Regions from separate parts of the Streptomyces sp. NPDC001568 genome, predicted to be linked through region 2. Evidence: riboswitches for the same ligand, from Rfam matches in the RefSeq annotation. Region 2 holds a riboswitch; the other holds the start of a gene.
What was found. A riboswitch is a leader RNA that binds a small molecule or an ion and turns the genes downstream of it on or off. The one in region 2 is predicted to bind guanidine.

Region 1 (6,954 bases), on a different contig from region 2:
CAAGGCCCACGCCCTCGCCCGGGCCACCGGCCTACCGGCCGTCGCGGACGACTCCGGCCTGTGCGTCGACGTCCTGAACGGCGCCCCCGGCATCTTCTCCGCCCGCTGGGCCGGCTCCCACGGCGACGACAAGGCCAACCTCGACCTGCTGCTCGCCCAGCTCGGCGACATCGCCGACGAGCACCGCGGAGCCCACTTCTTCTGCGCGGCGGCCCTGGCCCTGCCGGACGGCACCGAACGCGTCGTCGAGGGTCGCCTCCTGGGCACCCTGCGACACGCACCCGAGGGCGGCGGCGGCTTCGGCTACGACCCGATCCTCCAGCCCCTGGGCGAGTCGCGGACCTGCGCGGAACTGACGGCGGCGGAGAAGAACGCCATCTCCCACCGCGGCCTGGCCTTCCGCGCCCTGGTCCCGGTGATCAGGGAGCTGCTGGGCTGACGCGACGCAAAACACCCGCCGCCAGTGGATCACGGGCGGCGGGTGTTCATCCTTGGTACGCCCGGTCGGACTCGAACCGACAACACATGGCACCTAAAGCCATTCTCTCTAGCCGCTTGGAGTACGGGCGCTCGCGCTCCCGCCACTCTACTGGGTGGGCCGCGCCCGTTTGCGGTCGCGGCACCAGGTCCTGGTGACGGCATGGCAGTTGGGGCAGCGCAGTCGCAGATCGTCCCGGCGGTCGTCGCTCGAGTCGCCGTTGACGTGATCGACCTCCGATGAACGGAGCAGCCCGCACCGGTTGGGTGCGGGCCGCTGCGTCGAAGGGGTGGGGCGGGTCAGATGCCCAGGTCCTTGATGATCTTCGCTACGTGGCCGGTCGCCTTCACGTTGTAGAAGGCGTGCGCGACCTTGCCCTCCTCGTCCACGACCACCGTGGAACGGATGACCCCGGTCACCGTCTTGCCGTACAGCTTCTTCTCGCCGAAGGCGCCGTAGGCCGTCAGGGTCTCCTTCTCCGGGTCCCCGACCAGGGTCACCTTCAGGTTCTCCTGCTCGCGGAACTTGGCGAGCTTCTCCGGCTTGTCGGGGGAGACGCCGATGACGTCGTACCCGGCGGTGGCCAGGGCGTCCAGGTTGTCGGTGAAGTCGCAGGCCTGCTTGGTGCAGCCCGGCGTCAGGGCCGCGGGGTAGAAGTACACGATCACCTTGCGGCCCTTGTGGTCGGCCAGCGAGACCTCGTTGCCGTCCGCGTCGGGCAGGGTGAAGGCGGGGGCGGTGTCGCCCGGCTGGAGTCGCTCGCTCATCTCAACAGTCTCCTCGGGAGGGGATCGGTACGTCATGAGCCTAAGCTGACGGAGCTGACAGACTGTCCACGACGGATCACGCCACAGACGACACAACGACGGAGGCAGCGCGGTGCCGGAAGCCAGGACCCCCGCTCAGATCGAGGCGGACATCGTCCGCCGCCGCGAGCAGCTCGCCGAGACCCTCGACGAGATCGGCGTGCGCATGCACCCGAAGACGATCGTCGGGGACGCGAAGGCGAGGGTCGCCTCGACGGTCGACCAGACCGCCGGACGGGCCTTCGTCGCCGTCAACCGGCTTGTCACCGACGTCAAGGACGGCCTGCGCCACGAGGACGGGGCGCCGCGCATCGAGCGCATCGTGCCCGTGGCGCTGCTCGCCGTCGGTGTGGTCGGGCTCCTCGTGGTGTCGGCGCGCCGCAAGCGGTGAGCACCCACCGGCGGACGGGGCGGAGCGGGGCAGGTAGGTTCGGGGCGTGAGCGAGAACACCACCCACGACAAGCTGCCCATCCGCATGCTGCACGACCGCGTGCTCGTGAAGTCCGACCTGCCCGAGGGCGAGCGCCGCTCCGGCGGCGGGATCCTGATCCCGGCGACGGCGGCCGTGGGCAAGCGGCTCTCCTGGGCCGAGGTGGTCGCCGTCGGACAGAACGTACGGAGCGTGGAGCCGGGCGACCGGGTGCTGTACGACCCGGAGGACCGGGCCGAGGTCGAGGTGCGCGGGGCGACGTACGTCCTGATGCGCGAGCGGGACCTGCACGCGGTGGCCGCCGAGCGGCTGGAGGGGTCGAAGGACTCCACCGGGCTCTACCTCTGATCCGGCATCCCTGATCCGGTATCCCTGATCCGGGATCCGGTGGGCCCGTACCGGGCCTCCGTCGGATCCCGAGTTTCACCCTGTCGGACCCTGGGGCCGGTGGCCGAGGTCACCGGCCCTTCGTGCTGCCCCTTTGCTACGGTGGAGGGGAACCCCCGACGAGACGCGCCGTACCGGGTTGCAGGACGCAAAGACGACGCACCCCCGTTTCCGTCTCGTCCCGGAGGTGCCTGTCATGGCCTGGGTTCTTCTTCTCATCGCCGGTCTGCTCGAAGTCGGCTGGTCGATCGGCATGAAATTCACCGAGGGCTTCACCCGGCTGTGGCCGTCCGTGTTCACCGGTGCCGGGATCGTCGCCAGCATGGTCCTGCTGTCCTACGCCGCCAAGACGCTGCCCATCGGCACCGCGTACGGCGTCTGGGTCGGCATCGGCGCGGCCGGGGCCGCGGTGCTCGGCATGGCGGTGCTCGGGGAACCCGTCACCGCCGCCCGGATCTTCTTCATCTGCCTGCTGCTGGTCGCGGTGGTCGGGCTGAAGGCCACCTCCGGCCACTGAGCCGGACCGGTGTCGTACGGGGCCGGCCGGGCCCGTCCCGTACGGGCCCGGCCGGGTCTCATTCGAGGTAGTCCGCCGGGGGCCGGCGGCCGAAGGCGCCGCCCTGGGTGTCGCCGCCGGTGTTCTGGCCGCCGTTGGTTTGGCCTCCGTCCGTCTGGCCGCCGTCGGTCTGACCTCCGTCGGTTTGGCCCCCGTTGGTTTGGCCGCCGTCCGTCTGGCCGCCGTTGGTTTGGCCCCCGTCGGTCCGGCCTCCGTCGGTCTGTCCGCCCTGCGTCTGACCGCCCTGGTTCCGGCCGCCGTCCGCCCGGCCGCCATCGGTCTGGCCGCCCTGGTTGCGGCCCCCGTCGGTCCGGCCGCCGTCCGTCTGCCCGCCGTCGGTGCGACCGCCGTCCGTCCGGCCGCCCGTCGGCGGGGTGTCCGGGTCCGGGGGGAAGCCGTCCGGCGGCTGCGTGACGTCCGGCTGCTGCGGCCGCGAGGCGCCCCGCTGGAGTTCGAGGTCGAAGTCCACGGGGTCCGAGGCCTCCAGCGCCGTCTTCGTGTAGGCCGCCCAGATCCGCGCCGGATAGCCGCCGCCTCCGATGCGCCGCTCGCCGAGCGCCCCGTAGAGGGACTGGAGGGTGCCCGTGTCCGGGTCCTGGCCCATCATCGACACCACCGTGACCAGGTCGGGGGTGTACGCCGCGAACCAGGCCGAGCGGTCCAGTTCGGCCGTGCCCGTCTTGCCCGCCGCCGGCCGGCCCGCCGCCAGGGCGGCCGTACCGGTGCCGTTGTCGACGACGCTGACCAGCATGGACGTCGTCGTGTCGGCGGCCTCGCGGCTGACGGCCTGCTCCGGGGTGCGGTCGGGGAGCCCGACGGTGTCCCCGTCCTTGGTGATCTTCTCCAGGAAGGTGTACGGGGTGCGCCGGCCGTGGTCGGCGAGGGTCGCGTACGCCTGCGTCATGTCCAGGACGCTCGCCTGCATGGTGCCCAGGGCGATGGCCGGGCCCGCGTCGAAGTTCGGGGTGCTCTTCGGGATGCCCAGGGCGATCGCCGTCTGCTTGACCTTCTCCCCGCCGACGTCCACGGCCATCTGCGCGTACACCGTGTTGACCGACAGGTCGGTCGCCGTGTTGACGGTGATGTTCCCGTACGAGACCTGCCCCTCGTTCTCGGGGGCGAAGCGGATCCGGCCGCCGACCACCGGGCGCTTGTTGTCGCCGTTGTAGACCGTGTTCGGGGTGATGCGCCGGCCGTCCTGGGTGCGGGAGTCGTTCTCCACGGCGGCGGCGAAGACGAACGGCTTGAAGGTGGAGGCCACCTGGTAGTCGTGCCGGGTCGCGTTGTTGACGTACTGCTTCGTGTAGTCGATGCCGCCGTACAGGGCCACGACCTTGCCGGTGGCCGGATCGATGGAGGCCCCGCCCGCCCGCACCAGCCGGTCCGCCGGGCGGGCGGCCGGGTCGAGGTCGTCCACCATCTCGGTCCGCACGGCGTCGACGAACGCCGCCTGACGGCGCTTGTCGATCGTCGTGGTGATCCGGTAGCCGCCCTCCGCGAGGGTCTTGTCGTCGAGGATCCCGCGCTCGGTGATGTAGTCCTTGACGGCCTCCACCAGGTACCCGCGCTGGCCTGACAGGCCGGACGCCGGACGGATCCTGCCGGGCTCGGGGAACCGCGCCGCGGCCCGCTCCGCCGGGTCCATCCACTCCTTCTTCACCATGCCGTCGAGCACGTAGTTCCAGCGGGCGACGGCCCGGTCCCGACTGCGGGGGTGCGCGACGACGTCGAAGGCGCTGGGGGAGTTGAGCAGGGTCGCCAGGTAGGCGCCCTCGGCGGTGGTCAGCCGGTTGACGTCCTTGCCGTAGTAGGCCTGGGCGGCGGCCTGGATCCCGTAGGCGTTGCGGCCGAAGTAGCTGGTGTTCAGGTAGCCCTCCAGGATGTAGTCCTTCGACTTCTCCCGACCGAGCTTGATCGCGATGAAGAACTCCTTGACCTTCCGGTTCACCGTCTGTTCCTGGCCCAGGTAGTAGTTCTTGACGTACTGCTGGGTGATCGTCGAGCCGGACTGCTTGCCCTTCCCGGTGACGGTGTTCCAGGCGGCGCGGACCATCGCTTTGGGATCCACCGCCCGCTCGGAGTGGAAGTCCCGGTCCTCGGCCGCCAGTACGGCCTCCTGGACCGTCAGCGGCACTTGTGAGAGCGGCACGTTGACCCGGTTGACCTCGCCGTCACGGGCCAGCTGCGACCCGTCCGCGTACAGGTACACGTTGGACTGCGCGGTGGCGGCCGCGTTCGCCGGCGGGATGTCCACCAGCAGGTACCCGGCCACCAAGGCGCCGCCCAACAGCAGCCCGATCAGCACGAGGGAGCCCAGCAGCATCCGCCAGGTCGGCAGGGCGCGCCGCCAACCGGTGCGCCGACGACCGCCCTTGCCTGTGGCCCGTCCGCCGGCGCCGGCCTCGCGGGGAGCCCGTTCGACGGCGGGCTCCGTCGGCTTGCCCCCGGGGGTGTCCGGATCGCGAGGCGTCCAGCCCGGTGGTGGTGACTGGTCGCTCATCGCCGGGACTCCTCGGGGCTGTGCGAAATATCCACATCCGTACCTCATGGTGTCTACCCGATGGCCGGTGCATCCGCGCCGGACGGGCATAAATCGGTCGCGTGGCTCGCCCCTCCGCACTAAGCTCGCGCGCTTTGGCCGACGTAGGAACGATGGGGAAAACGGAGGGGATACGGTGCGTCAGAGAGCGCTGCTCTACGGGGCCGTCGCGGCGGGCGGCTTCCGGCGCTACGCGGCCTACGGAACGGCGACGGCCGCGGGGGTGTTCACCAACACCGTGTTCGGATTCATCGTCGCCTACACGTACGTCGCGCTGTGGGACGAACGGCCGGGCCTCGGCGGCTACGACCAGGCGCAGGCCCTCACCTTCGTCTGGGTGAGCCAGTCCGTGCTCGCTGCCGCGGCGCTCATCGGGGGCGGCTTCCAGGAGGAGCTCCAGGAACGGGTCCGCACGGGGGACATCGCCGTCGACCTGTACCGGCCGGCGGACCTCCAACTGTGGTGGCTCGCCTCCGACCTCGGGAGGGCCGCCTTCCAACTGCTGGGGCGCGGGGTGGTGCCGCTCATCGCCGGCGCCCTCGCCTTCCCGCTGGCGCTGCCCGTTGATCCGGTGCGCTGGCTGCTGTTCCTGGTGTCCCTCACGCTCGGGCTGACCGTCAGCTTCGCGGTGCGCTACCTGCTCGGGCTGGCCGCGTTCTGGCTGCTGGACGGCACCGGGATCAACCTGATGGCCACCGTGGTGACCATCTTCTTCTCCGGGATGGTGCTGCCCCTGACGGTGTTCCCCGGCGCGTTCGGGGACGTGGCGCGGGCCCTGCCCTGGGCGGCGATGCTCCAGGTCCCGCTCGACGTCCTGCTCGGCACGCACTCCGGGGCCGGCGGAGCGGCAGGGGCGCTGGGCTTCCAGGCCGGATGGGCGCTGGTCCTGCTGGGCGCGGGCCGGCTGATGCAGGCGGCGGCGACGCGGAAGGTGGTGGTCCAGGGTGGCTGAGGCAACGGGCGTCGTCGAGGACGGTCCCGGCACGGACGCGGGCGCGGGTGGGCCCGTGGGGTTCGACGGGCCGGTCCGCAACCGCGCGTGGGAGGGGCTGCGCGGCTACGGGCTGATCGTCACGATGTGGATCCGCTCGACCATGACGTACCGGACGTCGTTCTTCCTCGCGACCTTCGGGAACGCGACGATCACCCTGCTCGACTTCGCGGGCATCGCCATCATGTTCTCGCACGTGGACGTGCTCGGCGGGTTCACGCTCCCCGAGATCGCCCTGCTCTACGGATCCTGCTCGGCCTCTCTGGGCCTGGCCGACCTGCTCCTCGGCAACACGGACCGGATCGGGTCCCGGATCCGCGACGGCTCGCTCGACACCATGCTGGTGCGGCCGGTCCCGGTGCTCGCGCAGGTCGCGGCCGACCGGTTCGCCCTGCGCCGCCTCGGTCGGATCGTGCAGGGCCTCGGCGTGCTGGCCTGGGGGGTCTCGGCGCTGGACGTGGACTGGACGGTCGGGAAGGTCCTGCTGGTCCCCGTGATGATCCTGGCCGGGGCGGGGATCTTCGGGGCCGTGATGGTGGCCGGGGCCGCCTTCCAGTTCGCCGCCGGGGACGCGGCGGAGGTGCAGAACTCCTTCACGTACGGCGGCTGCACGATGCTCCAGTACCCGCCGACGGTCTTCGCGAAGGACCTGCTGCGCGGGGTCACCTTCATCGTCCCGCTCGCCTTCGTCAACTGGCTGCCCGCCCTGTACGTCCTGGGCCGGCCCGACCCGCTCGGTCTGCCGCAATGGGTGGCGTTCACGAGC
Region 2 (6,954 bases):
TGTCCGGGGACGCGGTGAGCCCCGCGGCCGTGAGCACCGTCGTACGGACCCACCGCACCTGCTTCGGCGCCGGCGTGCCGTTGGCCGTGGTCGCCCCGGGTGCCGAGGGGCGCCGCGCCCTGGAAGCCGGCGTCGGGGTGCCCGCACCGGACGTCCACGCCACCGCCGCGCGGGCCGTCGCCGCCGTCGAGGCCCTCTGCGCCCCGGTCGGCGCGGCCGCGTGATCCCGTAGGGTGCTCGCGCCCGCCGGTCCCGCACGCGCCACACGCGTGCCGTCGCCGACGCCGCACGCACCGCACCCGTGCCGTCGCCGCCGGACGCCTTCGCGCGTGCCGCGCGGGCGGCCGGGCCTCGCGGGCCCGGCCGGCCGGCCGGGCTACTGTGGGAACGTCCGTCACCCGTGAGCGGCAGATGAGGCTGGTGACCGTGTCGACATCGAGCCACGACATCTCGGGGGCGCCCTGCTGGGTCAGTCTGCTGGTCCGGGACCTCGGCTCCGCGCAGCACTTCTACGGAGCCGTGCTCGGCTGGGAGTTCCGGCCCGCCCCCTTCGGCGACGACTTCAGCGTGGCGTTCCGCGACGGCGCGCCCGTCGCGAGCATCGGCGCCGTGACGGACGTCTTCAACGTCCCGGCGGCGTGGACCCCGTACTTCGCCGTCCAGGACGCCGACGTCGCCGCCTCCCGGATCCGCGAGCGGGGCGCCACCATGGCCGTCGGGCCCCTGGCCTTCGGCACCGGGCGGGCGGGACTGGCCGCGGACCCCGCGGGGGCCGTCTTCGGACTCTGGGAGGGCGACGTACTCCCCGACTGGTCGGTGGGCCGCGGCAGCGCCCCGGCCTGGCTCGAACTGCGGACGCGCGACGCGTTCGCCGCCGCGATCTTCTACGGGGAAGTGCTCGAATGGGCCGGCGAGCGGCCCGGCTGCTGCACCGTGTCCTACGAGCAGGACCACGTCGTCCTGCGCCACGGTCGGGACACCATCGCCCGCATCCGCGGCGGGGCGCTGGAAGCGGCGCCGGACCCCGCGGTCCGTCCCCGCTGGCACGTCCACTTCCGGGTGAGCGACCTGGAGGCGGCGGTGGAGGCCGCCGTACAGCTGGGCGGCAGGGCGGGTTCCCCCGTCGAGACCTCACCCGCGAGCCGGCGGGTCGTCCTCATCGACCCCGACGGGGCGCCGTTCACCCTCGTCGCGCCCGGAAAGACGGCGCGAACCGCGGGATCCTGACCGGCCGAACACGACCGGACCGACCGGCCGGCCCCGCGCCCGCACGTCCGTCCGTCCGTCCGCCGTCAGTGGTGGGCGGCGATGGTCCGGTTGATCCAGTCCTTGTACGCGGACACCGACGTCCAGATCCCGGGACCGCTCCCGCAGTGCGGGTCGACTGCGTAGTCGCCGTCGCCGGAGGTCACGCCGACCAGCTCCCAGCGCCCGCCCACCCGCTGGACCTGCGGACCGCCCGAATCCCCGGAGCAGGCCATCGCGCCGCGGACCTTGCTGCTGGTGCAGAGCTCGCCCTTGCCGTTGATGTCCATGCAGTCCGACGTGGCGGTCCGGCGCGTGTCCAGCTCCTGGAGCCGGTCGGGGAACACCCACCTACCCGGCTCGGGGTCGTCCACCACGGTGCCGAAGCCGATCACCCGGGTGTCCGCGCCCACCTCGGGGGCGCTGCCCGCGATCCGGACCGGCTGCTGACGGACGGGCCGGTCCAGTTTCAGCAGGGCGATGTCGTCGTTCGAGCGCTTGTCGCCGGCGGCGTCGAAGCCGGGGTGGACGACCTTGGCGACGATCTTGCGTACGGTGCCGCCCGCGTTGCGGTGATCACTGCCGACGCGAACCGTGCCGCTGGGGTGCGCCGGCATCACCTCCTGCGCGCAGTGCCCGGCCGTCACCACCCACTGCGGAGCGATCAGGGCCCCACCGCACATGGCGTCCATGGAGCCCTCGCCGTCCCCCGGGGTCATCGGGATCGCCACCATGAACGGGTACGGCTCGGAGGAGTCCGTTCCGCGCACGATCGCCTGGGCTCCGGTGCCCGTCGCCGCCGTGTACAGCACGGCGACGGCCCCCACGGCCACCGCCCGGGTCAGCAGCCGGCGTCCCGGCCGGGGCCGGGCGGCTTGCTGTCGGTGCTGAGCGGGCAGTGGGGCGGAACCAGCCATGACGGGCACTTTCGAACGGGGGCAGGTGGATGATCGGACCGAGTGCTTCCGGTCGCGTTCCCTCTTCCCTGTCCACGGCGCCCTACACCTCCGGAAGGCAGGTCACAGCCTCCGGTACGTCCCCTCCGCCGCGGAATCGACGTGCACCACGTGCCGGCCGACACGCACCACGTGGTGGTCCGCGCCGGCCCAGGAACCGGTGGCGCCGTCGGCGTCCGGAAGCGGGGTCCAGACCTCCAGGAAGGTGCTGCCGTCCGGGTTGGTGCCCCGTTCGACGAGGTTGGCGCCCTCCCACCGGAAGGTGCCGGCGTCCTCGCCGGGTTCGCCCGTGAGGTGGTGGAAGCGCACCTGCGAGCCGTCGAAGGAGGTCGTACCGGCGAAGCCCCGGCTGTCGGCGTAGTACCGCCCGGCCTGCAGCCACACCACCTCGCGGTCCTCGACCAGGGGTCCACCGTCGCGGCTGATGCCGCGCCGGAGCCAGGCTCCGCGCTCGGGCACCGGAACGCCGGGGCCGCCCGGGGCCCGGCCCGTCGGCTCAGGTCCGGTCATGGGCGGCGGGGTCGTCCAGGGCGGTCAGCATCAGCGGTACGTTGCCGCGTACGGCCTGCGAGTAGGGGCAGACCGCGTCGGCCCGGTGCAGCAGTGGCCGCAGGTCCGCCGCCCGCCACCCCGGCAGGCCGACGGTGAGGGCCACGGCGAGGCCGTAGCCCGCGGGCGTGTCGGTGGTGCCGAGCCGCACCTCGCAGGCCACCCGCGCGGCGGAGGCGTCCGCCCCGTACTCGGCGGCGACCTCCGCGAGCGCGGAGGTGAAGCAGGCGGCGAAACCGGCCGCGAACAGTTGCTCGGGGTTGGTCGTACCGGGCACCTTCTTGCGCGGCGGGGCCAGGCGCAGGTCCAGGCGCCGGTCATCCGTGTGGACGGAGCCGCTGCGGCCCCCGACGGCATGCGCGGTCGTCCGGTACAGACTGCTGGTGAGTGGCACGGTCATCGCGGGTCGGCCCATCCTGCTCGACGAGGACGCCGCCCGGGTGCGGACGGCGTTCGGCGCCGCTCGTGCGGCACCTCGCGCGTCGTCGTGCGTAACCGGGTACGGCGCATCTCGTCCGGGGTCGTGGGTCCGACCGCCGGAAAATCTAGCAACGGCGACCGTGCCCCGGGGTGGCGCCGGCGGTGACGTTCCTCACCCGCCGGCGGCCCGGCCCGGCCCCGGGGCCGCGTGCCGGTGCCGACTGCGGTACGCCCCCGGCGGCATGCCCTCCCACCGGGTGAAGGCCCGGACCAGGGCCGTCGCGCCGCTCAGACCGACCAACGGGGCGATCCGGTCGAGCGGCAGGGCCGTGGTCTCCAGCAGGCGCCCGGTCCGGTCGCGGCGGGCGGCGTCGAGCAGTTCGCGCCACGACGTGCCCTCGGCGTGCAGGGCCCTGCGCAGGGTTCGGACGCCGATGTTGAGGGCCTCGGCGGGGCCCTCGGGGCCCACGTCCGCGAGCACGGCGTGCTCCAGCCACCGCCGTACCCGCGCGGCCGTGGTGACCTCGGCGGTCAGCCGCTCCAGCAGCCTTTCGGCGTAGGCCCGGTGGAGGGCGTCGAGCGCCGGATCGTACAGGGGACGGCGCCGGTCGAGGTCCTCGTTGCCGACCGTGATCGCGTTCTCCGGAGCGTCGAAGGCGACGGGGCAGCCGAGGACGCGGACGTACGGTTCGGCCGCGCCGACGCGGGGATGGGTGAACGACACGGCCAGCGGCGCCCAGTCGTCGCCGGCGATCCAGCGGGCCGCCCGCACCATGCTGCTGACGACCGCCTCCACCTGCTGGGGGTGCATGGCCGCCGGTTCGACGGTCGGCCGGTAGCGGATCCGGCTGTCGGCGCCGCGGCGGTGCAGGGTCACCGTGCCCGCCTGGCTCACCAGGGGGTGGTAGCGCTCGGCCGCCAGGGCGGCGTCGCCGAGGCCGGCGCAGGTCAGGACGAGGTGGCCGAGGATGTGCAGGTCTTCGGGCCTGATCCGGTCGCCCACGAGGAGCCCGGTGTGCGGGCCGGCGTCCGGGGCGCCGAGCACCGCGTCCCACAGGGCCCGCATCTCGCCGAACTCCAGCCGGTCCGTGGGCAGCGCCCGGGCCGTCGGCCCGCCGGCGCCCTGCGCCGAGCCGCTGAGGACGGCGCGGGCGTAGCTCGCGGTGACGGAGGGCGGCTCGGTGGTGGACACGGCCGCCAGTCAATGCGGGCGCACCACCCCCGTCAACACCGTGGCCGCGCGCCCGCTCCGGGTCGGGTCGGGTCGGGTCGGGGGTGCCGGGCCGGCCCGGGGGGTCAACGGAGTGGCCGCCCCGGTGCATGACGGGGCGGCGATCGGCTCCTATCGTCGACCCCGGAACCCGGGGAAGCGCACTGCCCTGATCACCGTCGCGTCCTGCCGCCGACCGCGGCCGCATCCCGGAGGAATACATCGTGATTCTCTTCCTGCTCCCCGCGGGCGACTACGACCCGACCGAGGCCGCGGTGCCCTGGGCCGCGCTGCGGGACGCCGGCTTCGAGGTGCGGTTCGCGACCCCCGGCGGGCAGGTCGCGCTCGCCGATCCCCGGCTCACGGACCTCGGCTTCTCCTGGCTGTCGCCCTGGCTGATGACCCGTCGCACCGAGCTGGCCGCCTACCGCAGGCTGACCGAGGACCGCTGGTTCCTCGCCCCCTCCTCGTACGCCGACGTCGACCCGGCCACGATCACGGGCCTGTTCGTGCCCGGCGGCCACGCGACCGGCATGCGGACGCTGTTGGAGGACGCCACCGCCCAGCGGCTGTTCGCCCGGGTCTTCACGCAGGGGCTGCCCGTGGGCGCCGTGTGCCACGGCGTGCTGCTGGCCGCCCGGGCCGAGGATCCCGCCACCGGACGCTCGGTCCTGCACGGTCGGCGGACGACGGCCCTGACGTCCTTGCTGGAGTTGACCGGCTGGAACCTCACCCGGCTCTGGTTGGGCCGCTACTACCGTACGTACCGCACGACCGTGCAGCGGGAGGTCACCGCGGCGCTCGCCGATCCGAGCCACTTCCGCGCCGGCCCACCGCTGCCCCTGCGCGACACGGCCGCCCGCCCCGGGCGGGGCTTCACCGTCACGGACGGCAACTACGTCTCGGCCCGCTGGCCCGGTGACTGCCACCGCCTGGCGGCGGACTACCTGGCCCTGGTCCGCGCCCACGCGTCGGGCGCGGCGCGCCCGACCGGCTGAGGCCGACCCGTGCCCCGGGCACCGGCGGGTCGCCGGCCGGCCGCCCGGGCGGGCCGGGCGCGCTCGTTCGGCCGAACCGGATCCGGGCACATGGTCGTATCCCGTGCTTACCTTCCTTCATGGATATCTCCGCAGGACGTCCGTACCCCCTCGGCGCGACCCACGACGGCTCGGGGACCAACTTCGCCCTCTTCTCCGACTGCGCGCAGAAGGTGGAGCTCTGCCTGATCGGCGAGGACGGCGGCGAGCTGCGGATCGCGCTTCCTGAGGTGGACGGCGGCGTGTGGCACGGCCGGGTGGCCGATGTCGGCCCCGGACAGCGGTACGGCTACCGCGTCCACGGGCCCTGGAACCCGGACGAGGGCCTGCGGTGCAATCCGGCCAAGCTGCTGCTCGACCCCTACGCGCGGGCCGTCGACGGCCAGATCGACGGTGACCCGTCGCTCAGCGGGCACCACAGCACGGACCCGGGCCGTCCCGACGACCGCGACAGCCTGGGCCACGTCCCGCTCGGCGTCGTGACGGACGGGGAGTTCGACTGGGAGGGGGACCGTCCACCGGGGCACGCGTTCCACGACTCGGTCATCTACGAAGCCCACGTCAAGGGGCTGACCCGCCGCCACCCCGAGGTCCCCGAAGAGTTGCGGGGCACGTACTCCGGGGTCGCTCACCCGGCCGTCATCGCACACCTGCGGGCGCTCGGCGTCACCGCCCTCGAACTCATGCCGGTGCACCAGTTCACCCAGGACGGCTTCCTCGTGGACCGGGGCCTGTCGAACTACTGGGGGTACAACACCATCGGCTTCTTCGCCCCGCACCACGCCTACGCGGCCGGCGGAAGCCTCGGGGGCCAGGTCCGCGAGTTCAAGTCCATGGTCAAGGAGCTGCACCGGGCGGGCATCGAGGTCATTCTCGACGTGGTCTACAACCACACGGCCGAGGGCAACGAGCAAGGACCCACGCTGTCCTTCCGCGGCATCGACAATCCGTCCTACTACCGCCTGGTCGACGACAGTCCCGCCCACTACTTCGACACGACCGGCACCGGCAACAGCCTCCTGATGCGGCATCCCGCCGTCCTTCAGCTGATCATGGACTCGCTGCGGTACTGGGTCACCGAGATGCACGTGGACGGGTTCAGGTTCGACCTCGCGGCCACCCTGGCCCGCCAGTTCCACGACGTCGACAAGCTCTCCGCCTTCTTCGACATCGTCCACCAGGACCCGGTCATCAGCCGGGTCAAGCTCATCGCCGAACCCTGGGACATCGGGGAGGGCGGCTACCAGGTCGGCAACTTCCCCGCCCTGTGGAGCGAGTGGAACGGGCGCTACCGCGATGCCGTCCGCTCCTTCTGGCGGGGGGACGAAGCCGCCCTGCCGGAGTTCGCCGCCCGAATCGCCGGCTCCGCCGATCTCTACCAGTCCGACCGCAGGCGCCCCCGCGCTGGCATCAACTTCATCACCGCGCACGACGGTTTCACCCTGCGCGACCTGGTCTCCTACAACGACCGCCACAACGAGGCCAACGGCGAGGACGGCCGCGACGGCGACGCGGACAACCGCTCCTGGAACTGCGG

Region 1: another riboswitch for guanidine. It lies ahead of ACFY0I_RS25610 (multidrug efflux SMR transporter); the one in region 2 lies ahead of ACFY0I_RS32420 (Ohr family peroxiredoxin).

The regions. Positions count from the first base shown of each region.
Region 1 covers NZ_JBIAVF010000014.1:116,135-123,088, forward strand. Annotated here, with positions in the region: gene rdgB (RdgB/HAM1 family non-canonical purine NTP pyrophosphatase) at 1-439, shown strand, start outside; tRNA gene ACFY0I_RS25590 (tRNA-Leu) at 493-570, opposite strand; gene bcp (thioredoxin-dependent thiol peroxidase) at 778-1,245, opposite strand; gene ACFY0I_RS25600 (DUF3618 domain-containing protein) at 1,358-1,675, shown strand; gene ACFY0I_RS25605 (co-chaperone GroES) at 1,722-2,063, shown strand; guanidine-III (ykkC-III) riboswitch at 2,188-2,266, shown strand; gene ACFY0I_RS25610 (multidrug efflux SMR transporter) at 2,299-2,619, shown strand; gene ACFY0I_RS25615 (transglycosylase domain-containing protein) at 2,678-5,158, opposite strand; gene ACFY0I_RS25620 (ABC transporter permease) at 5,334-6,149, shown strand; gene ACFY0I_RS25625 (ABC transporter permease) at 6,142-6,954, shown strand, end outside.
Region 2 covers NZ_JBIAVF010000021.1:83,309-90,262, reverse strand. Annotated here, with positions in the region: gene ACFY0I_RS32440 (STAS domain-containing protein) at 1-224, shown strand, start outside; gene ACFY0I_RS32435 (VOC family protein) at 478-1,227, shown strand; gene ACFY0I_RS32430 (S1 family peptidase) at 1,293-2,162, opposite strand; gene ACFY0I_RS32425 (hypothetical protein) at 2,265-2,711, opposite strand; gene ACFY0I_RS32420 (Ohr family peroxiredoxin) at 2,698-3,150, opposite strand; guanidine-III (ykkC-III) riboswitch at 3,227-3,290, opposite strand; gene ACFY0I_RS32415 (AraC family transcriptional regulator ligand-binding domain-containing protein) at 3,343-4,362, opposite strand; gene ACFY0I_RS32410 (type 1 glutamine amidotransferase domain-containing protein) at 4,605-5,378, shown strand; gene glgX (glycogen debranching protein GlgX) at 5,498-6,954, shown strand, end outside.